4 regions of the Shewanella sp. Scap07 genome follow, and region 3 is predicted to be linked to each of the others. Evidence: predicted binding sites of a transcription regulator. Region 3 holds the regulator's gene; each other region holds the start of a gene.
The links. The regulator LexA, encoded in region 3, represses DNA repair genes until DNA is damaged. The targets are predictions, from matches to a motif close to TACTGTATNNNNATACAGTA.
Positions count from the first base shown of each region.

Region 1: the regulator LexA is predicted to act here: its motif matches at 3,317-3,336, upstream of dinB (DNA polymerase IV).
Region 2: the regulator LexA is predicted to act here: its motif matches at 2,742-2,761, upstream of recA (recombinase RecA).
Region 4: the regulator LexA is predicted to act here: its motif matches at 2,471-2,490, upstream of recN (DNA repair protein RecN).

Region 1 is NZ_CP041329.1:3,579,107-3,584,794, reverse strand. Features, by position in the region: gene bfr (bacterioferritin) at 1-429, shown strand, start outside; gene bfr (bacterioferritin) at 439-906, shown strand; gene FLM48_RS15650 (methyl-accepting chemotaxis protein) at 1,181-3,190, shown strand; gene dinB (DNA polymerase IV) at 3,358-4,434, shown strand; gene FLM48_RS15640 (fibronectin type III domain-containing protein) at 4,654-5,688, opposite strand, start outside.
Region 2 is NZ_CP041329.1:1,463,754-1,469,441, forward strand. Features, by position in the region: gene mutS (DNA mismatch repair protein MutS) at 1-2,506, opposite strand, end outside; gene recA (recombinase RecA) at 2,855-3,916, shown strand; gene FLM48_RS06440 (regulatory protein RecX) at 3,961-4,434, shown strand; gene alaS (alanine--tRNA ligase) at 4,817-5,688, shown strand, end outside.
Region 3 is NZ_CP041329.1:4,801,550-4,807,237, forward strand. Features, by position in the region: gene plsB (glycerol-3-phosphate 1-O-acyltransferase PlsB) at 1-2,398, opposite strand, end outside; gene lexA (transcriptional repressor LexA) at 2,664-3,281, shown strand; gene FLM48_RS21195 (cell division inhibitor SulA) at 3,278-3,772, shown strand; gene coxB (cytochrome c oxidase subunit II) at 4,189-5,688, shown strand, end outside.
Region 4 is NZ_CP041329.1:1,442,453-1,448,140, forward strand. Features, by position in the region: gene thiL (thiamine-phosphate kinase) at 1-201, shown strand, start outside; gene FLM48_RS06335 (phosphatidylglycerophosphatase A) at 201-695, shown strand; gene recN (DNA repair protein RecN) at 789-2,450, opposite strand; gene FLM48_RS06345 (AEC family transporter) at 2,551-3,507, opposite strand; gene FLM48_RS06350 (DUF3319 domain-containing protein) at 3,586-3,834, opposite strand; gene FLM48_RS06355 (YjaG family protein) at 3,855-4,460, opposite strand; gene barA (two-component sensor histidine kinase BarA) at 4,453-5,688, opposite strand, start outside.

The sequences.
Region 1 (5,688 bases), 1.2 Mb from region 3:
ACCATAGAGTTAACGGCAATCAATCAGTACTTCTTACACGCAAGAATGTTTAAAAACTGGGGCTTAGGTGAGCTAAATGAGCGCGCCTATAAAAAGTCTATCCAAGATATGAAGCATGCTGACAAACTGATTGAGCGGATCTTATTTCTTGAGGGGTTGCCTAATCTGCAGCAGCTAGAGAAGCTCCGTATTGGTGAGCACAGTGAAGAGATGCTTAGCTGCGATAAAATCCTACTTGAGCAACAAATCCCAGTGTTAAAAGATGCCATTGCTATCTGTGAACAAGCCCAAGATTACGTTAGCCGTGAGCTATTGGAAAAGCTGCTTGATGATGAAGAAGAGCACTTAGACTGGGTTGATGCACAGCAAGAGTTGATTGGCATGACCGGTATTCAAAATTACTTACAATCGCAAATGGACAAGGACTAGGAGCACGACATGAAAGGCAATCAAGACGTTATTGATACACTCAATGGCCTGTTAACGGGTGAGCTTTCAGCAATGGACCAGTACTTTGTTCATGGCCTAATGTACGAAGATTGGGGACTTGAACAACTCCATGTGCGTATTTCACATGAATCTGATGATGAAAAAGAGCATGCGGCCAAACTAGTGCAAAGAATTCTGTTCTTGGGCGGTACACCAGATGTGGCGAGTCGTGAACCTTTAAAGATTGGTAAAACACCCGAAGAGATGCTCAAAAACGACTTAGAGTATGAATACATGGTGGCTGATAACCTGCGTAAAGCAATTGCGCTGTGCGAACAGAAACAAGATTATCAGACGCGCGAGATCTTAGAGGTATTGCTGGACGAGACTGAATCAGACCATATGTACTGGTTAGAGAAGCAGCTAGGTTTGATTGATAAAATCGGTTTGCAAAATTATCTGCAGACTAAAATGTAGGCAAAATGCTATTAAGTATGCGCTTTGTTCACTAGAGCTGACAAAGCGCATTTTTTGATTACTTCTCCCTGTGGTACACACTGTTTTATCTTTATTTGTTGACGTTTTATATCGTCAATCCATCCCTTTGCTTATCTAATTATCTGTTCACCCCTACATGGGTAACGCATCATACTTATTTGTGCTGCTGATCACATTTCGCGATTAAATCTAATTTGAAATCTGGTAGATTAATAGGCTGATTGTAAAAGAATAATGATAATAAGGATGCCTAATGGGACTGATTAAACGCTCATTAAGTTTACAACTAGTGGTCGCAATTGTTGGTGCATTAGCAGTGTTGCTGGTGATGGTTTCAGCGTATTTAGTTAACGCTGAAAGCGATCGTACTCGTGCCCAAATTGACACAGATCTTGCCAGTCTCGTTAATCTCAAATCCCATGAAGTTGGCAGCTATTTTGTCACTAAAGCCAAATTGGTTGATGCGGTGTTTTCATCACCAGAAGTGGTTGACTGGTTTACCCAGTATGATCGCAGGCTGAGTGATATTGACAATGATCCCCAGTATCAAAATGTCGTTAAGTATTTCCGTCATTTCTCCGATACGGATAGCGACATCAAATCCGTATTCTTTGGCTCAGCCAATACCTTTGAATATTTTGATCTCAACGGCCGTTACAACGACGCCAACTACTACACCAATAAACGTCCGTGGTGGCAGGAGGGTATCGACAAGAATGGCATGTATGTGACCGATCCCGCTGTTGATGCCAATGATGGCTCAATTTCCGCTACAGTAAAATCGGTGATCCGTAACTCACAAGGCCAGTTTATTGGTATTGGGGGGATGGACATTCTTATTGATACGATTGGTAGCGAGCTGCTGGCATCGCTTAAGTATCAAGGAGAGGGCCAAGCTTTCCTTATCACCGAGGGTGGCAAGCTGGTTTATTTCCCTGGATTTACAGAATCGTTTCCACCGGGTACAGATGCGAGTAAAGTCGATACCCAGTTCCGTGATACTCAAGGCTTTGGTGCTTTAGCTCAGCAAATGGCACGTCATGGCAGCGGCAGCGCTGGGTTTGGCACAGTGACTTATCAAGGTGAACCGCAACGGGTTAGTTACGTTAGCGTTGGTGCTGATTACCCACAGCAGCGTTGGTATTTAGGTTTTATGTTGCCTATGGACGTCATTGAAGCCCCAGTAGATGAAGCGGCTTGGAGTGCGACCATATTAGCTGTGGGCATTATGTTGTTGGTGGGTGTGACAGTATGGGTCATGTTGATTCCATTTAGGTCGCAAATTAACAAGTTACTTGATGCAATGAAAGATATTGCTGAAGGCGACAGTGATCTTAGCAAGCGGATCCATATGCAACGTGAAGATGAGCTTGGGCAACTGGGCGATGCCTTCAATCAGTTTGCAGTTAAAGTGCAAACCATGTTGAAACAGACGCAAAGCCTAACCGCAAAAGTGGATACCGGCGTTGATAATGCGGTGTCAGTGTGCGAGCAAGCGCTAGTGAGCGTGGCTAAACAAAAGCAAGATATAGCATCTGTGGCCACTGCCGCGACTGAGATGGCACACACTTCACAAGAGATGGCCAATAGTGCGCAGCGTGCGGCTGAGTTTGCTGAACAAGCAGAATCTGAATCTTCTGCCGGTACCGCGATTGTGGCTAAAGCCAGTCAAGGTATGGCGTCATTGTCGCAGCAAGTGATTGAAGCTGCCGGAGTTGTGCGCCACCTGCGGACCAGCTCAGAACAAATCGGCGAGGTGCTAAGTGTGATTCGCGGCATTGCTGAGCAAACCAATCTGCTTGCACTAAATGCTGCTATTGAGGCAGCTCGCGCCGGTGAGCAGGGCCGCGGTTTTGCTGTTGTTGCCGACGAGGTTCGTACCCTAGCGTCGCGGACACAAGACTCGACAGCCAATATTCAAGAGATTATTCAAACGCTGCAGCAAAATGCCCTAGAGGCGGAGCAGGTGATGGAATCTGGTGTTGAACAGGCCAATGTAGGCCAAGATTTGACGGCACAAGTCGAAGGAGCACTCAGTAGCATCTCTAGTGCGATTACTGCAATTCAGCAACAAACCATTGAGATCACCTCTGCGGTGGGTCAACAAGCTGTTGTGGCTGAAGAGGTCGCTTGTAATGTCGAGAATGTGCGTGGTCTTTCTGATGAATCATTGTCATCGAGTGAAGCACTGAGTCAAAATTTACGCGAGTTCCAACAAGTCACCGAAGCGCTGTCTGAAAACATACAGCAGTTCAAAGTGTAATTTGATTCACTCTGCCTAGAAAAAGCAGCCTTCATTCGGGCTGCTTTTTTGTTTTTGATATCCCATTTATCACGCAGTCGTTTAAATTGGTTAAATAATCACCATAACGTTGCCGTCTAAGTTGAGCACTGTTTAAATATACAGTATATTGGCGTTGGAGGTGCTGTGTGAAAAAAATTATTCATGTCGATATGGACTGCTTTTATGCCGCAGTTGAGATGCGTGACTTTCCTGAGTTGCGCGGCAAGCCTATTGCTGTGGGCGGACGCAGCGATCGACGTGGGGTGATTAGCACCTGTAATTATGAAGCGCGCCAGTTTGGCGTGCGCTCTGCAATGGCATCGGCTTACGCATTGCGATTATGCCCAGATTTGATTTTAGTGCCTGGTCGCATGGATGTGTACAAAGAGGCATCGGCGCAAATACGCCAGGTATTTGAACGCTATACCGACCTGATAGAGCCTTTATCACTGGATGAAGCCTACTTAGATGTGAGTGACAGCAAACAACATAAAGGCTCGGCCACGTTAATCGCCGCAGCAATTCGGCAGGAGATTTTTGAGCTTACCGGGTTAACGGCATCAGCGGGTATTGCCCCGGTTAAGTTTTTAGCCAAGATTGCTTCAGATCTGAATAAGCCCAATGGTCAATATGTGATAACGCCAGAGATGATCCCTGAATTTGTTAAAACCTTGCCCCTGCTTAAGATCCCAGGCGTGGGTAAAGTGACTGCGAAAAAGCTTGAGCAGATGGGATTAACCACTTGTGCCGATGTACAAGCTTTTGACCATGCACAGTTGATTCAACGTTTCGGCAAGTTTGGGCATGTACTTATTGAGCGCGCGCAAGGGGTCGACCCAAGAGCGTTATCTACCCATCGTGAGCGTAAGTCCGTTGGCGTTGAAACCACGCTGGCAAAAGACATCCATACGTTAGATCAGTGCAAAGCGGTGATGCCGCAGTTAATTCAAGAGTTGGGCGCACGGGTAAGCCGTAGTGCTAAAACCCGGCCGATCCATAAGCAAGTCGTGAAACTTAAATTTGATGATTTTAAGCAAACCACAATTGAACATCGTAGCGATGAAGTGTCAGTTAACTTGTTTTATGAGTTATTGGAGCAGGCGATGGATAGACGCGAAGGCAGAGGCATTCGTCTGCTAGGCGTATCGGTAGGCTTAGCTAGCGAAATGGTCGCGCAAGATGCAGCGACTAAATCTAGTGCCCAGTTAGACTTAGGCTTTTAAGCTTTTGGCTACTGCTGTGGGTATGACAGTGACAATGCTTAAGTACTCAACAGTAATAAGTACTTTTAAATATATAAAAACGCTACGCGGGTTGGCGTAGCGTTTACCACTGTGCATAAGGCAATTATCAGCTATTGTGATTAATTACCTTAAGCCATCAATGCATATCACGGTTCATATTACTATCGCCCATGTTATGCGTTATTTCACGACGATGGTTTAATAAAGGGTGACTTGCACCTCTATCCACGCGTCAGCCGTGCCTAATGTTCCGCCTTTATCGACTGGGTAAATTGAGAACCCATTCCACGGATCAGTAAAGGTTTGGTTGATTTGTAATGGCGCATCATTGAAGTCTTCCAGTGCCCAAGAGGAACTGCGAGAGTTCGGTGTTGAGTCTAACAACAATGAATTATGGTTATACCAAGGGGCAGCATTGTCATCGAGGTAATTTTGCAAGTTAATGGAGATACCATTTTGCAATAATGGGGTGCGCAGCTGCAGATCTGGTGCGGTATCCGCCTCACTTTTTTGCATGGTACGATACTCAACCCAATAGGTTTTATCACCATCACCGGATTTGATTTTTAACCCGATATTGCCTGGCGCATTGTGGCCCGCTGCCGTTCCGTGGTTAAAGGCATAAATTCGGTATACTCCTGATGATGTCACGGTGGGTACATCTGACTCGGAGATCCAATTGTTGAAATAACCTTTATACATGAGGTTCATTTCTTCAAGTGAATGTGCCCCCATTCCCATGAGTCCGAATACGTTGCCATAGTTAACCACAGTGTCGTTAGCATTGCCGTTCAAAATACTGTTACCGCCTTCAATAGACATTGAATGATGTAGGCCCAGAGCGTGACCCGTTTCATGAGCAATGGTGCCGGCTTTGTAGGTGTAGATCTCCATTAATGGTGGACCTGCTTGCGAGTTAATGAAGTAGGTTGCTTCAGTACCAATTGGCGGCGCGGTTACCATCACGATAGTGCCATCACCTGGGAAGTTAGGATCGACACCAGCATTTTTTAGTTCAGCCCGGTATGCCGGTCCCCACAATGACTTGTCATTATTGTAGTAACCGTGATTATTTGGCATGGTGATTTTAGGTTTGATTTCCCAGGTAAAGTTGAATTTACCGTAAGACTGCTCGGTGAAGTAGTCTTTGGTTATCTGCATTTCCGCATTAATTTGTGCAGTGGTAAATGCTAGATCTTGATCGGGAAATCTAAACGGATAGACCAATACGTG
Region 2 (5,688 bases), 1.8 Mb from region 3:
ATTGATAGAGAAGTTCAAGCGCTTGGCGAGGTGAGAAGTCATCGGGGTTGATGCTATCTAGCTTATCCAATGCGGCAGAGGTTTCGGGGGCTTGGAAATCCAGTACTGGTTGGATATGCGCTTCAAGTGCTTGATGATCGCGACTTTCCAAGTGTGCGAGTTTTTGCTTTGCGGCTTTAACTACATTATTGGGTACGCCAGCCAAAGCGGCCACTTGCAAACCATAACTCTTACTCGCTGCGCCAGATTGTACCGCGTGCATAAATACAATGGTGTCACCATGCTCAATCGCATCCAAATGTACATTAGCAATGTTCGCTATCTGCTCTGGTAGTTGGGTCAATTCAAAGTAGTGAGTTGCAAATAACGTGAGCGATTTTAGTTTGGTGGCTAAATGTTCTGCCGCAGACCAAGCTAATGACAATCCATCATAGGTGGAGGTACCTCGGCCTATTTCATCCATTAGCACCAAACTTTCAGGGGTGGCATTGTGCAGAATGTTAGCGGTTTCTGTCATTTCAACCATGAAGGTTGAGCGTCCCGATGCGAGGTCATCGGCAGCGCCAATACGGGTAAAGATACGATCAATGGGGCCAATCGTGGCTTTTTGGGCTGGAACAAAGCTACCAATATGGGTCATCAAGGTGATCAGCGCGACTTGGCGCATGTAAGTTGATTTACCACCCATGTTAGGGCCGGTGACCACCAACATACTTTTTTGCGGTGATAAACCAACTGGGTTAGCGATAAAAGGCGTTTGACTCACTTGTTCGACAACAGGGTGGCGGCCCGCTTCGATATCAATACCAATTTCGGCAACCAGTTCAGGACGGCGGTAGTCTAAGCTCTCTGCGCGCTCTGCAAAGTTACAAATTACATCAAGCTCTGCTGCGGCGCGGGCAAATTGTTGCAGTTGCGCTAACTTGGGTAATATCTGATCGAACAAAGCTTCCCAAAGCTGCTTCTCTAGCGCCAGGGCTTTACCTTGACTGGATAACACCTTTTCTTCATGTTCTTTAAGTTCAGCAACGATGTAACGCTCAGTGTTTTTGAGTGTTTGCCTGCGCTGATAGCTCATAGGCACCAAATCAGACTCACGCCGGCTGACCTCAATATAGTAGCCGTGTACTCGGTTGTAGCCGACTTTGAGGGTTGAAGCACCGGTTGCGGCTTTTTCTCTGGCTTCTAATTCATCTAAATAGTCAGTGGCGCCCTGACTTAAATCACGCCATTGATCAAGCTGGGCATCATAGCCTGGCTTCAAAACACCGCCATCACGGATCAACATCGGTGGATTATCAACGATAGCTCGGCACAGCAGTGCATGCTCTTCGGGGAATTCACCCAATAAGCTTGCAAGCTTTTGCAAGCGATCACTTTGGCATTGACCTAAAGTCGTTTGGAGCTGTGGTAGTGCCCCTAATGCTTGGCGTAAACGGGCGAAATCACGTGGTCGAGCGCTGCGCAACGCCAAGCGAGCAGTGATCCGCTCAACATCTCCGAGTTGCTTCAGTTGCTCGGAAAGATCGCCAAATAACCCAGAGTTCAACAGCTCATCGACAGCATCATGGCGGGCGCGAAGTACGTTGTGATCGCGTAGCGGTTCATGTATCCAACGTTGCAGCATGCGGCTGCCCATCGCAGTGGTGGTATTATCTAGAACGGCAGATAAAGTATTGCTACTGCCGCCTTGCAGGTTACAGGTCAGCTCAAGGTTTTTACGGGTCGCGGCATCCAAAATAATGCTGTCGTACTGATTAAAGCGGCTGATCGAGTTGATATGCGGTAGCGCGGTGCGCTGGGTATCTTTCACATATTGAACTAAACAACCTGCAGCCTGAATCGATAAACGCACTTCACCCAGTCCAAAGCCATATAAGTCCTTGGTGCCAAATTGGTCGAGCAGCAGTTGCTGACAGGTATCAAAATCAAACTCCCATTCAGGGCGGCGGCGTTTACCACTAAAGCGGTTGATTAACGCCATCTCACTAAAGTCTTCGCTATACAGTAGTTCTGCTGGATTGGTGCGTTGTAGTTCTGCTTCTAATGCTTCAGAAGTATCAAGTTCGGTAACGATAAATCGGCCTGATGAGATATCTAAGGTGGCATATCCAAATCCGGTCTTACCGTGATAAACCGCAGCGAGCAAGTTGTCTTGACGCTCTTGTAATAGCGCTTCATCAGTCAATGTACCTGGGGTCACTATTCTGACAACTTTGCGCTCTACCGGTCCTTTAGAAGTGGCCGGATCGCCAATCTGCTCGCAAATTGCAACCGAGACACGTAGCTGAACCAATTTTGCTAAGTAGCCCTCAACAGCATGGTAGGGGATACCAGCCATCGGAATGGGGTCTCCGCCACTTTTGCCGCGGGCGGTAAGTGAAATGCCTAATAACTCAGATGCCAGTTTGGCATCGTCATAAAATAACTCATAAAAATCACCCATCCGATAGAATAAAAGCATATCGGGAGTTTCTGCTTTTAAGGTCAGATACTGACGCATCATGGGTGTGTGTTTTTCTAAATGTTGAGTTGTTGCTTTATTCACTCTGAACCGTTCCTACCGCGATTGTCACTAGGTCGTCGACTGGCGACACAAAATATGTCGCCAATATTAGCAAGGATTAGCTGTCGATGGCGGCTAATTAATAAAAAAATACCCGCGAAACGATTCCGTCGCTTAGCCATTGAGCAAAGCCAAATTCATCAGCAGATAAAAAATAATCATCAACAGTACTTGATACTGTATGATTGTACAGTATACTAGTTTGCATATTGAGGCTGCTAGCGAGACAAACGCCAGCTCAGCACCACACAGTTCGCACAGCAAAGGCTGTGATTAAGAGGAAAACCTATGAGTATTGATGCGAATAAAGAGAAAGCACTGACAGCGGTACTAGGCCAAATTGAGAAGCAGTTTGGTAAAGGCTCTATCATGAAGCTAGGTGAAAACCGCTCGATGGATGTTGAAACTATTTCTACCGGTTCACTTTCTCTTGACGTTGCTTTGGGCGCAGGTGGTTTACCAATGGGGCGTATCGTAGAGATTTACGGTCCAGAATCTTCAGGTAAAACGACATTAACGCTAGAAGTTATTGCAGCAGCTCAACGTGAAGGTAAAGTGTGTGCCTTTATCGATGCTGAGCACGCATTAGACCCGATTTATGCACAAAAGCTAGGTGTTGATATCGATAACTTGCTTTGTTCACAGCCAGATACCGGTGAGCAAGCATTAGAGATTTGTGATGCGTTAACCCGCTCTGGTGCCGTCGACGTTATCATTGTTGACTCGGTAGCGGCATTAACCCCTAAAGCTGAAATTGAAGGTGAGATTGGTGATTCTCATATGGGTCTTGCTGCCCGTATGATGAGCCAAGCAATGCGAAAGCTTGCTGGTAACCTCAAGCAATCAAATACTTTGCTGATTTTCATTAACCAAATTCGTATGAAAATTGGTGTGATGTTCGGTAACCCAGAAACCACAACCGGCGGTAACGCACTGAAGTTTTATGCCTCAGTCCGTTTAGATATTCGCCGCACCGGTGCCATTAAAGATCGCGATGAAGTGATTGGTAATGAAACCCGCGTTAAAGTGGTTAAGAACAAAATTGCCGCACCATTTAAACAAGCAGAGTTCCAAATTTTATATGGTGAAGGGATTAACCGTACTGGTGAGCTAGTTGACCTAGGCGTAGCCCATAAACTCGTAGAGAAAGCCGGTGCTTGGTATAGCTATAAAGGTAGCAAAATCGGTCAAGGGCGTGCCAATGCAGGTAAATACCTGATTGAAAACCCAGAGATTTCAGCTGAAATTGAAGCGGCTTTACGTGCCATGTTACTGAGCAGCGGTGAAGCAGTTGCTGAATCTGCTACCGGTGATGAAAATATCGATATGGAGACTGGCGAGGTTTTCTAACCAAGCCGTCACTAAGATAGTTATACATGGCTAAGGGGGAGCGGATGAGTGATGCTAACAATCAAACTAAAGCTGCCCCTAAACATTCTGCCATGCATATTGCGGTTGGCTTGTTAGCTCGCCGCGATTATTCCCGCCAACAAATTCAACTCAAATTACAACAAAAGCAATATGATGCTGACGAGATTGAGACCACACTCGATCACTGTCAACAAAGTGGTTATCTTGATGATGCTCGATTTGCCGCGCTATTGCTGAAGTCCCATATCAGCAAAGGCCACGGTGTGAACAAAATTCGCCAGTCTATGCAGCAAAAAGGTCTGCACAAAGATCTGATAGCGGAAGTGTTATCGCAAACTGACTGTGACTGGTTTGCTATTGCCCGGCAAAAGGCTGAAAAAAAGTATGGCTCAGCAACAGAGCTTGATCACCCAACCCGTGCCAAGCGACTGCGTTTCCTCTTGGGCCAAGGCTTTGATTATGAGCAAGCTAATTACGCCCTGTCAGTAGAAGAATAAATCAGCTTATTGCCCCATCAAAAAAGTGCCTTATTTACTTGCTGTATCTGTGCTGATTTGCGTCGGTTTTGTCATGATTCAAAGTAACATATTGGCGTTGCATTTTATTTTGCCACAATGTCACTAAAACTCTGGTTGTTCGCTTAGACTCTGCTTATAATGCTCGGTTAAAACGTGCAGACTGTGGGGCTAAAATGCCTCCTCAGCTTCGATAGGTGGCTAGATTTTAGTTGAGTGTGAAGAACATTTTTCCTTACATCCTCTTGGTCGAAAAGAATAACAGCCCAACCTATAACTCTGCCTAATGAATTAAAGTACTGAGCGAGAGTCTCGGTATATTTTAGCTGTTTATTGTGAGCTTAATCTAAATCAGGGTGATTTCATGTATCAAACCACCGCAGCGCTAAGAAGTGCGTTCTTGGAGTTTTTCCGTAATAACGGTCATCAGGTCGTGGACAGCAGTTCATTAGTGCCAGGTAATGACCCCACCTTGTTGTTTACCAACGCAGGTATGAACCAGTTTAAAGAACTGTTTTTGGGTGAAGATAAACGCGATTATAGCCGTGCGACAACCTCACAGCGCTGTGTGCGAGCCGGTGGTAAACATAACGACTTAGACAATGTCGGCTACACGGCGAGACATCATACCTTCTTTGAAATGTTAGGTAACTTTAGTTTTGGCGATTACTTCAAACAAGATGCGATTCAGTTCGCATGGCGTTTTCTGACAGAAGAGTTGAAACTACCGAAAGAACGTCTATGTGTCACCATCTATGAAACCGATGATGAAGCCTATGACATTTGGACCAAAGAGATTGGTGTTCCAGCTGAGAATCTTATCCGTATTGGCGACAATAAAGGCGCGCCATATGCTTCTGATAACTTCTGGCAAATGGGCGATACCGGCCCTTGTGGCCCGTGTACAGAGATATTCTATGATCATGGCGATCATATCTGGGGTGGTCGTCCAGGTACGCCAGAAGAAGATGGCGATCGTTTCATCGAAATCTGGAATATTGTTTTCATGCAGTACAACCGTCAGTCTGACGGCACCATGGAGCCACTGCCTAAACCGTCTGTGGATACCGGCATGGGGATTGAGCGTATTGCAGCAATTATGCAGGGCGTTCATTCAAACTATGAAATCGATATCTTCCAAGCCCTAATTAAGAAAACCGCTGAAATCTTATCTGTTAGCGATCTTGAAGAAAAGTCATTGCGAGTGATTGCGGACCATATTCGTTCTTGCGCTTT
Region 3 (5,688 bases):
CGCTGTCTACAATAGTCTGTCTAACAGAGGCACGAAGCAAGCCATTAGTGCGTGTGCGGATCCGTTGGATATCAGACTGATTTTTATCAGATAGGTAACCCAAATCCTTTAGCTTCACACTAAGAGTCCCATACAGTTTTTTGTCATAAAATTCTGGTGCAGTAATACCATGTAGCGCGCCTAAGCGTTGCGCTAATGTGTGGCTTTCACGCTCTAAATCAGAACGTTCAATCTGCGGTTTGGTCGCCAATAAATTGAAGATAATCGCATAGCGTTGCAAGGTTTCGCTCACGGTATTGCTTAGCAATAACATTTGATTAATTGCGTCAGCTTCAACCACCAGCTCACCAGATTCGCGCACAAGCCCTTGCTCAATAAATAGATCTAGCACCTGGTTAACGTATTGGGCTACATCTTCAATACCCATAAACAGTTCGGCTTGCAGCAGTGGATAGAGATCTTCAACAGTGGCGATCACTTCATCACGTTGACAATGCTTAACGCGAGTTACGCAGCTGGCAATCAACGATGGAATAATCAATAAGTGGATAATGTTATTGCGATAGTAGGTCATCGCAATCGCGATACTGTCATCAATGGAGATGATATCCCCTAGCGGATCACTATCGAGCTTGAGCTTTTTCAGCTCTAACCCCTGTTGCACCAACTTACTGCCATCACCTTCAACCACCGACGCATACTCGGTATAAGGCAGTGACTTAAGTAGGGTTAGATACAGGTCTAGTTGTTGCTCTAATTGGCTGCGCTGTAGCGCATGCTGCTCTGCGGCCAGTAAGGTTAAACTGGTTAATGTGACCGAGCTGACGGCGGCGGCATCGTTGATATTAGTCATCACCTGATTGGCCAATGTATTGACCACAGGTGTTAGCCAGCTTGGCTTTTGCTCTGGATCTTTAGCAATCTCTTCACGCCATTCTGGCGCTTGCTCATTGAGGAAACTGTGCAGCGTGATTGGCTGGCCGAAGTTAACATAGCCTTGGCCAAAATTACCCAATTTACGAATAGCACCAAATACTTGCCAAACTGATTCTTTCTTTTTCTTCTTACCACTAAGCTCTTTATGATAAGTCGCCACTTCCATGACATGATCATAACCAAGGTAAACCGGCACTAAGGTTACCGGACGCTCTACTCCGCGCAGTACACTGTTAACCGTCATCGCAATCATGCCGGTTTTCGGCGCTAGCAAGCGACCAGTGCGCGAACGTCCACCTTCGGTAAAGTATTCAACCGAATAGCCTTTAGTGAACAATTGGTCGAGATACTCTCTAAATACCGCGGTATAAAGCTTGTTACCACGGAAACTACGACGGATAAAAAACGCCCCGCCACGGCGGAACATGGGACCCGCAGGCCAGAAATTCAAATTAATACCGGCAGCGATATGCGGCGGTACCATGCCTTGATAATAGAGAATATAAGACAGCAGTAGATAATCCATGTGGCTACGATGACAAGGCACATAAATAATCTCATGGCCATCGTGGTGCAACTGACGGATCTGCTCGGCGCCTTTAATATTGATGCCTTTGTAAAGCTTGTTCCACAACCAAGTAAGAAAACGCTCAGCAATACGCACCAGACTATCTGAGTAATCAGCGGCAATCTCGTCTAAGTACTCCATCGCTTTAGCGCGTGCTTCTGTTTCAGAGATCTTCTTATTATTGGCTTCTTCAACGATGGCTTTTTTAAGCGACTCAGACTTAAGCAGCGCATGGAACAACGCTTGACGGTTAGGCAGTACAGGACCCGTCATCACCTTACGCTGTCTATGGAAGTGAACCCGAGCCACTCGCGACAGTTTTTGGGCGATGCGTTTATCCGTTCCATGCTCATCAGCCATATGGCGTAGCGACAGCGCATTAGAAAATTGCACAAAGTTGTGGCGACCAAGAAACAGAATCATCAAACATTTACGCAGCCAGGTGGGGTTTTGACGCTCCAACACTGCCGCACGCATGGTGTCATCTTCTTTGCCAGGGGTACGGCCCCAATACAAGCTTACTGGCACCAATTGAACATCTAGCTCTGGCCGACGTTTATGTGCGCCCAATAGGCGCATAAAAGTGCTTAAATAAGGCGAGTTGCTGGCACGCTTGCCCAAAAGCGGCTTAGCGCCTTCAAGACAGACTACTCGCGGTGTCTGTTCACCATCGACCTGCAGCGGTTCATAGGGGCTAGGCAAACCAAAATTAGCGGTAATTTCACTCAGCGCGGCAATATCGCTGACGGATTCAGTTTTCATCACATAAACCACCGGCCTACTCGGGTCTAAATTAAGATCGGCAAATGGATCATGAGGCACAACGATAGTGTGCACTAACTTTTTTTGAATCCAGCGCAGTGATTTGCGCCAAATAGAGTCTTGTTTGGACATGAGTTTATTATTTTTGAGTCTCGTTGTTAGCCCCATAGAATATCAGAAAAACTCATCAGGTCGCTATTAACCATGCACATTATTAATCTGCCGACCACAATACTGCTAGCTGCCCAGCACAATTACAGCGTACAGTGATAACGGTTCAATTCAGCCTATCGCCAAGTCCCTGCTGCAATAGATAAAATTAATCACTGGTTAATACTTGCACTACTTACAATACTGTATATACTGACAGGTACTGTATGGAAAAACAGGTTTAAATATGAGACCGCTAACCCCGAGACAATCTGAGATATTAGATCTCATCAAAAATAATATTGCTGATACTGGCATGCCACCTACCCGTGCAGAAATTGCTAAAAGGTTGGGTTTTAAGAGTGCCAATGCTGCCGAAGAGCATCTGAAAGCGCTAGCCAAAAAAGGCTGTATTGAAATTATTCCTGGCACGTCTCGCGGTATTCGCCTCACCCAAGAAGATGATGAGTCTGAATCTGGCTTACCCTTGATTGGTCAAGTTGCCGCAGGTGAGCCAATACTCGCCCAAGAACATGTTGAGCAGCACTATCAAGTGGATCCAGCCATGTTTAGACCCGCCGCTGATTTCTTACTGCGAGTACGTGGTGACAGTATGAAAAACATCGGCATTTTAGAAGGCGATCTATTGGCGGTTCATAAAATGGCTCAGGCCCGTAACGGTCAAGTCGTGGTTGCTAGAGTAGAAGACGATGTCACCGTTAAACGCTTCGAAAAAGTCGGTAGCACGGTATTTCTGCATGCAGAAAATGAAGAGTACGCCCCAATTGAAGTCGACTTAAACTACCAATCCCTGACCATTGAAGGCTTGGCGGTAGGTGTGATTAGAAATGGAGACTGGCAATGAACAACTTGATTGGAAGCAGCCCACGCCACCCAGGGCTATGGCAAGATGAAGCCAAACTCAGTAAAGGGGTGTCACGTATGCCCAGCCACACTCAAGGTGTGCAAGAGCTGCAAACCCTGACACCTGAACTCGCACGACTCAGTCAGCAAGGCCAGTGGATTGTATTAATTAGTCCACCCAATATTGGCTATAAACAGATGTTGGCTCAAGCTGGCGTACGCATGGATCGCATTTTGTTGGTACATGCTAAAGACGAGATAGAAACGCTATGGGCAATGGAAAAAGCGCTAACCAGTGGCACCTCTAGCGCAGTAATATGTTGGGCGCCTATGCTAGATAGCCGCGACAATCGCCGCCTAGAATTAGTTGCAAAAAGTGCCACAGCTTTAGGCGTGGTAATTGAAAGCGGCAGTGACCACATTGCTGCTCAGCTACCCTCAGTAGCGGATGTTCACGTTAATCAAGGTTCGTTATTTAGCGCGTTTCATTAGTCCGTATAAGACTGTTTTTCCCATCTAAGCCTCCTTTCGGGAGGCTTTTTTGTTGCTGTTTTTTTTAATAAAAGTTAAAAGTTTGATCTTGATCAAAAATTCAACAGGCAGTAAGTTAGAACAAGATAACAACGATTATTTGTTATATCCGAGCGATTTAGTCGTCACTTTTCCTCTCGTCAATTTGGCTTATGCAGTGAGCTCCGTGCGAGAAAAGAGTAGAAATTGGACTGATATATTCAGCCGTAAGTGCATAGAGTGGTAGCCAACTGGCAAATAACAACACCGCGCTAAACCACCAACGCACTTTGAAGTCATCGTTGCTTTTTTGGGAACCGAAGAGTTTGCATAGAGCAGAGACTTACTGTGTGGCTCTTCTTTGTAGTTGCCTTCGCAATTGACAGAGGAGAAGTCTAGTGAAGCAAGTGTTGTATTATTTGCTGGCGTTGCTGTTTACGCCCCCCATTTTCGCCGCCGATATGCCCCTAAATATGACAAAAGGGGTAACGGACATCAGTAATAAAGTGTTCAGTCTACATATGACGATCCTTTATATCTGCTGTGCTATCGGTGTGGTCGTGTTCGGCGTAATGATCTACTCGATCATCAATCACCGCCGCTCTAAAGGCGCCGTCGCCGCCAACTTTCATGAAAGTACCAAGGTTGAAATCGCATGGACAGTGATTCCTTTCGTTATCCTAATTTTAATGGCTATTCCTGCCACTAAAACACTGATTGCAATGGAAGATACTAGTGATGCCGATATCACCATTAAAGTGACGGGCTCACAGTGGAAATGGCACTACAGCTACTTTGATCATGACATTGAATTCTTCAGTGTGCTTTCAACTCCTAGAGATCAAATTGAGGGTGACGCCACAAAGAGTGAAACTTACCTACTTGAAGTCGACAAACCTTTAGTTATCCCCACCAATAGAAAAGTCCGTTTCTTAATGACATCCGATGATGTTATTCACTCATGGTGGGTACCTGCATTTGCAGTAAAGAAAGATGCTAACCCAGGCTTTATCAATGAAGCATGGACGCGGGTCGACGAACCCGGTACTTACCGTGGTCAATGTGCTGAATTGTGCGGCAAAGACCATGGCTTCATGCCTATTGTGGTTGAGGTGTTATCGGAAGCAGATTTTGACGCATGGATCGTAGCGCAAAAGCAACTCGCTGCCGATGCTGAAGCCGCTGCGCAAGCCGCGTTAACTAGCACATTGAGCATGGACGAGCTAATGGCTAAAGGTGAGCAAGTTTATCTAGCTAATTGTGCAGCTTGCCACCAGCCTAATGGTGCGGGTCTTCCTGGGGTATTCCCATCACTGATTGGCAGTCCGTTGATTGTTGGCCCAGTGGGTGAACATATCGATATCGTACTCCATGGTAAAGCCGGCACTGCTATGCAGGCATTTGCTAAGCAGCTAACTGCAACCGAAATTGCAGCCGTAGTGACTTACGAGCGTAACGCATGGGGCAACAACTCTGGCGATAGTGTTCAAGCAGCAGATGTTAACGGTGGAGGCGCAGACTCTGGCGCCAGTAGCAGTGATGCTGAGGTTCCCGTGACCTTGCCAGCCACTTTGCCTGAGGCTGCCACACAAGTTGAAGCTGTCGTTACCGAAACCGCAGAAGTTGTACTCGATGACCTGACAATGGATGAGCTAATGACGTTAGGCGAGCAAGTCTACATGACGAGCTGCGTTGCCTGTCACCAGCCCACCGGTATGGGTCTTCCTGGTGCATTCCCATCATTGGTTCAAAGCCCAATTATTAAGGGGCCCGTTAGCGATCACCTTGAAATGGTGATTAATGGTAAGCCCGGTACTGCAATGCAGGCCTTCGGTGGTTTACTCAGCCCGCAAGAACTCGCCGCAGTGATTACCTATGAGCGTAACGCCTGGGGTAAC
Region 4 (5,688 bases), 1.8 Mb from region 3:
TATGCACTCAGTGGCGGTGAAGATTATGAGCTACTGTTTACCGTGCCTGAATCGCAACGTGGCGCTTTGGAAACTTCATTGGCTCATGCTGGCGTGACGTTCACTCAGATCGGTCAAATTTGTACTGGAGACAAGCTAAAACTACTGCGTAGCGGTCAAGAGTTTGAACCGAAAAACTTATCATTTGAGCATTTTTCTTAATGAGTTTACTGACTAAAGATCCTGACGTTGCCAAGCTTTCACTGCGTAATCCGATCCACTTTCTAGCGCTTGGTTTTGGTTCTGGTTTAGCGGCGAAAGCCCCAGGCACCTTTGGCACCTTGGCGGCTATTCCGCTTTACTTGCTGATGATGCCGCTATCATTGCCTTGGTATATTGGGTTAACGCTGCTCAGTGTTATTGCTGGTTTTTATATCTGTGACAAAGCATCCAAAGATATGGGCGTGCATGATCATGGTGCGATTGTATGGGATGAAGTGGCCGGTTTGCTCATTACCATGATTGCTGCACCTGCTGGCATCATGTGGCTAGTGATTGGCTTTGCTTTATTTCGCTTTTTCGATATTTTAAAACCTTGGCCAATACGCTGGCTTGATGCCAAAGTTCATGGCGGCTTTGGCATTATGATTGACGATGTTCTGGCGGGTATTTTTGCGCTGATTTGTCTACAGTTCTTGGTTTATTTTGTAGGGTAACCGCGCCAATAACCTGAAAAAACAACGCCAGCATTTGCTGGCGTTATGTTATGTACTACGCGAAAGCTCAATGCGCTTTTTTTGCTGTACGGGTTAACTTTGCAACAGCTCTTTAGCATTGGCTAAGGTGTTGTCGGTAATAGTATCGCCGCCCAACAAACGCGCCAACTCTTGTAACCGCTCTGCTTTATCCAATGGCGTCATCGATGTTTCCGTCTGCCCGGACTTGCTCTGTTTATTGACAAACATATGTTGATGCCCGTTACCGGCGACTTGTGGTAAATGGGTTACACAAAATACCTGGGTCGATTCCCCTAAGCTGCGCAACATACGGCCGACAACCGCCGCTGTTGGGCCCGATATTCCCACATCCACTTCATCAAATATCAATGTTGGTGTAGACACTTTCTTAGCGGTAATGACCTGAATACCCAACCCGATTCGCGACAGCTCGCCGCCAGACGCGACTTTGCCAATGGGTTGCAAGGGCTGCCCTGGGTTGGTGGTAACCATAAATTCGACATGATCGCAGCCAGTCGCAGATAAGGCATTTTCATTAAAGTTAATGGCGATAACAAATTTACCTTTAGGCATACTCAACTCATGAATAGACTGAGTGACTTGCTTATCAAGCTCTTTGGCATAGCGCGATCGACTTTTGTGCAGCTTCTGAGCCTGAGTTAAGTAGCTGGCTTTGCAGCTGGCGAGCTGCTCGGTAATTTCATTGAGCTTATCTTCATCGGAATCTAAGCTTTGTAATTCTTGACTCAGCTGTTGGTGGTGTTGATACAACGCTTCAGGCTTAACATGATGCTTGCGTGCTAGCTGCATCACTTTTGATAGCCTTTGTTCTAAAAAAGCAAAGTGTTCAGGGTCAAGCTCTAAGCTGTCTAAATAACGCTGAATTTCGCTGCTACTTTCTTGAACTTGGATCAAGGCTTCGTTGAGCATGCTACTGACGCTCTGCAAGCTGTCATCATAACCTGCAAGCTCTTGGGCCTCGCTTATCGCACTATTTAATTGTGACTCCACATCGCCTTGTTCATTGTCTTGCAATATAAACAGGGTGTTTTGGCAGGTTTGGATAAGTGCCGTGCCGTTAGCAAGACGCTTATGCTCGGCTTCTATTTCTGTAAACTCCGTTTCACCTAAGGCAAACTCATCGAGTTCTTCAACTTGATATTGCAGCAACTGTTTACGGGCGATACGTTCGTGTTGCGACTGCTCTAAGGCATGCAGCTCTTTTTCAATCATCTTACAGCGCTGATAACTCGCCGCAACACCATCTAGGAGTATCTTATGGTTTGCATAGCTGTCGAGCAAGGTAAGCTGGTGCTCACTTTTTAGCATGGCGTGATGGGCATGTTGGCCGTGAATTCCCACCAATAGTTGCCCGATTAAGCGCATTTGCGTTAAGGGCACCGGATTACCATTGATATAAGCACGTGAACGGCCGTCGCTGCCGATGGTGCGTCTTAAAATACACTCATCGTCTTGCTCAAGGTCATTATCTTCTAACCAGCGCTTCGCGAGTGGAATATCGTTGACTAAAAAGCGCGCGCTCACTTCGGCTTTAGTGGCGCCGGGGCGCACGCTATTGGCATCAGCTCGATTCCCTAAGCACAGGCCCAACGCATCGATGGCGATTGACTTACCTGCACCGGTTTCACCTGTAATACTGGTCATGCCGGCTTTAAAATCGAGTTCAAGAAAGCGAACAATTGCAAAGTTATTGATGCTGAGCTGACAAAGCATAATGACATCCTTTCACATAGTACTGTATTAATGCACAGTATATACTGATTTTTTATACAGTAAATAGCTAACGCTAATTTGTTGGTTTTTTATTCGAAGCTTAGCTTAGCAATAGATGATGAATGATGGGAAGGGTAATAAAACTAAGTAGTACCCCGATGGTGATCGCCAGAGCACTAATACCTGCTTGCACATCGTAGCGCTGAGCAAGTAAATACACACTGGCGGCAGTAGGCAGCGCAGCTAGCAGCACGCCCATGACCAACATCTGCGGTTCTACCGCTAACCAAACAAAGAAAAGGTAAACCAGTAATGGTTGGATGATCAGCTTAGCTACATTAATGAGACTGAGTTCAATCACTGCCGAGCGGGCACCGATTGCTTTTTGTTTGCTGCCTCCGCGCATTGCCATGCTCAGGACCATACCGATAGCAAACAAAGCACAAGGGCTCGATGTCATGCCTATTTGGGTCAAAATCTGACTCACCGCTAGCGGCAAAGTGATATCCAGTGCCGATATTAAGGTGCCAATGACACTGCCAATAATGATTGGGTTTTTGGCCAAAGCTTCAATAGCAGTGACAGCAGGGCGGCTTGTTTGACCTTGATGCAGGGCAATAGACACCAGCACAATTGCAAACATGATCACCGATAATAGACTGGCAATTGCCGCTGCCGTTAATGCTTGTTGCTGCTCAGGGTAGAGCATCATCATCAACGGAATTCCAATAAAAGACGTATTACCAAATGTCGTATTGAGCGAGCGTATTGCGGCAATATCACCACGTTTGGGCGTCGCGCGGTATGAAGTCACGATGCTCAGCAGGTACACACAGCCCATTGCTGCACTATAACCAAGAATGTATCGCCATTGCATAATATCGGCAAAGGAGGTTTCGGCCAGCACAATTAACATGATGGCGGGAAAGGCGATGTAATAAACGTATTGATTGAGCACATCGGCACTTTGTACTGGTAGAAGCCGAGCTCTGTCAGTGATAAATCCCCACAACATCATGCCAAATACAACAAACAGCGGTGTATAAATCTGGCTCATGGCAAATTACCTTAGCGGTTATAGCAAACAAAAGTAGAGGTTAACAGTTTGCCGAAATAAAGCCCATTAGGCCTAAGTTTAACGGCGTTTTTTTATTGAGGTCTGACTTTGAGGTGGGTTGTTAGCCGTCGCGTTAATCGCTGTTTTATCGGCTAATAGGCTGGTACGTAGCTCGGGTAGGACCCCGAGCTGTTCATAGAATTGTATTTGCCGGCGCAGCTCAAATAGCGAGCCAATACGTTGCTGCTCGCCAATGGTCAGCTTCCATGAGTCAGTGTTGCCTTGGCTATTAGTCAGTATGTAGCCTTGGTAAATGAGCTTTTTCATGGCTTAGATGGGCATACAAGTTAGTCTTGGCTGACTTCTATGCCAATATTGGATACACCAGCTTGCACAATCTCTTTGCGCAATGCCTTAATAAAGTCAGGTGTCATTTTGGGGTTGTCTTCAACAATCTCAAGTAGTGATGACTGTAAGGCTTTCTCTTCAACCATGACCGGGTGACTGAAAATATAGTCATCAAGCTCAGCTTCGCTTAGCTCATCTTCTAATGTCGCCTCAATATAATTGGCCACAGTGGCTGAAGACAGTTTGCTGATGTTAGTCATGTCATCTTCAATCTTGCTTTGCATAGCGCTAAGTAGCGAGGTTAACGCTACTGCGGCATCCATGGCTGGGTAGACGCCATAAACATCGAAATCACTTGGCTCTGGTGTGTTGACATCGAGTCGCTCAAGGTAGACATCAATATTTAGCTTTAACTTGCGGTCGTACATCGATTGCCATAACAGATTTAGGGCTGTGTCTAATACCTGTGCATCACCAAATTCACATACTTCAGAAAACAATTGGTAATTAGGGTACATACGTTGGCACAGGGCTATGGCAAACAGTTTTTTCTGCTCGGGTTCTAATGCTTTTAATCTTTTGAAAAAACCGGGTTTATTACTCATCGATAACACCTGTTGAGAACTGAGAGATCACTTGATTAGCTGCCGATTCTACCTTAGAAAGCTCGTCAAGTAACTCTAGTATTTCAGGTTCGATATTTTCTAACCGTTCGTCACGTTTCAGTGCTGATTCAATTTCTTGGCAAAGCCGTTGAAGCGTAGGTACACCGCTATAGCAACAGGCGCCGTGTAGCTTGTGAACATGAGCTAGCATTAGCGTCGGATCAAGCTCATCAAGCGCGGCTTGCAATACCTCTGCGGTCGCCGGAATGGAGTCGGTCAGCATTTGCAGCATCTCTAATGCCAGCTCCGATTTGCCATTGGCTTGGGTTAGGCATAACTCCCAATTAAGGGTGTTATGGTCAAAATGAGTAAAGGTTGGCCGGCTCTTCCAGCGGCTAATCACACCACGTAGCGCCGCTTCATCAATCGGTTTAGGTAAGTAACCATCCATGCCACTTTGATTAATGCGCTCACGTTCTTCGGCAATAGCATGCGCGGTGACAGCAATAATGGGCGTATTGCGATTACGTGAGTGTTCACGAATTTGTTTGGTGGCGCTAATACCATCTATGCCGGGCATTTGAATATCCATAAAAATCAAATCAAATACTTGCTCTGCGGCAAGCTCAATAGCGCCCTGGCCACTGTCGATCACAGTGACATGGGCGACAATCTCTTTTAGCAAAGTATCGATAAGCTTAAGGTTTGCTGGATTATCATCCACTGCGAGTACACTTAAGGGCTCACGACTGGTGTACTCGGTGATGCTCTCTTGCAGTTGTGCTGGCGCCAGTGGTGCTTTATGTGGATTGGTTAGCGCTCGTGCAAGGCTTCGCTCGGTCACGGGTGTTTGAATTACGACGTCAGTGTAAGGCTGTATTTGGCGAATTTGTTCATCGGCACTGGAGCTACTACACAAGTAAATTAGGTAGTCTACGTGAGAGCGGATATTGCGGAGCGCCTGACCCACATCTGTTTGTTGATCAAAACTATGGCAACCGACAATGGCAAAGTCATAGGTGAGGCTGCGCTGGGCTAAATAATTGTCGAGCTGCTGTTTTGAGCTGACATTGGTGACCTGCATATCCCAATAGTTCATTAGCTCAGTTAGCATGGAATTAGTTAACTCTCTTGGCTCAAAAAGCAGTACCTGTTTGTTGGCCATAGGGTGAGTATCAATTGGCTGACTGATAGGATACTGGCTGCGTTCAAGTGGCAAAGTGAACCA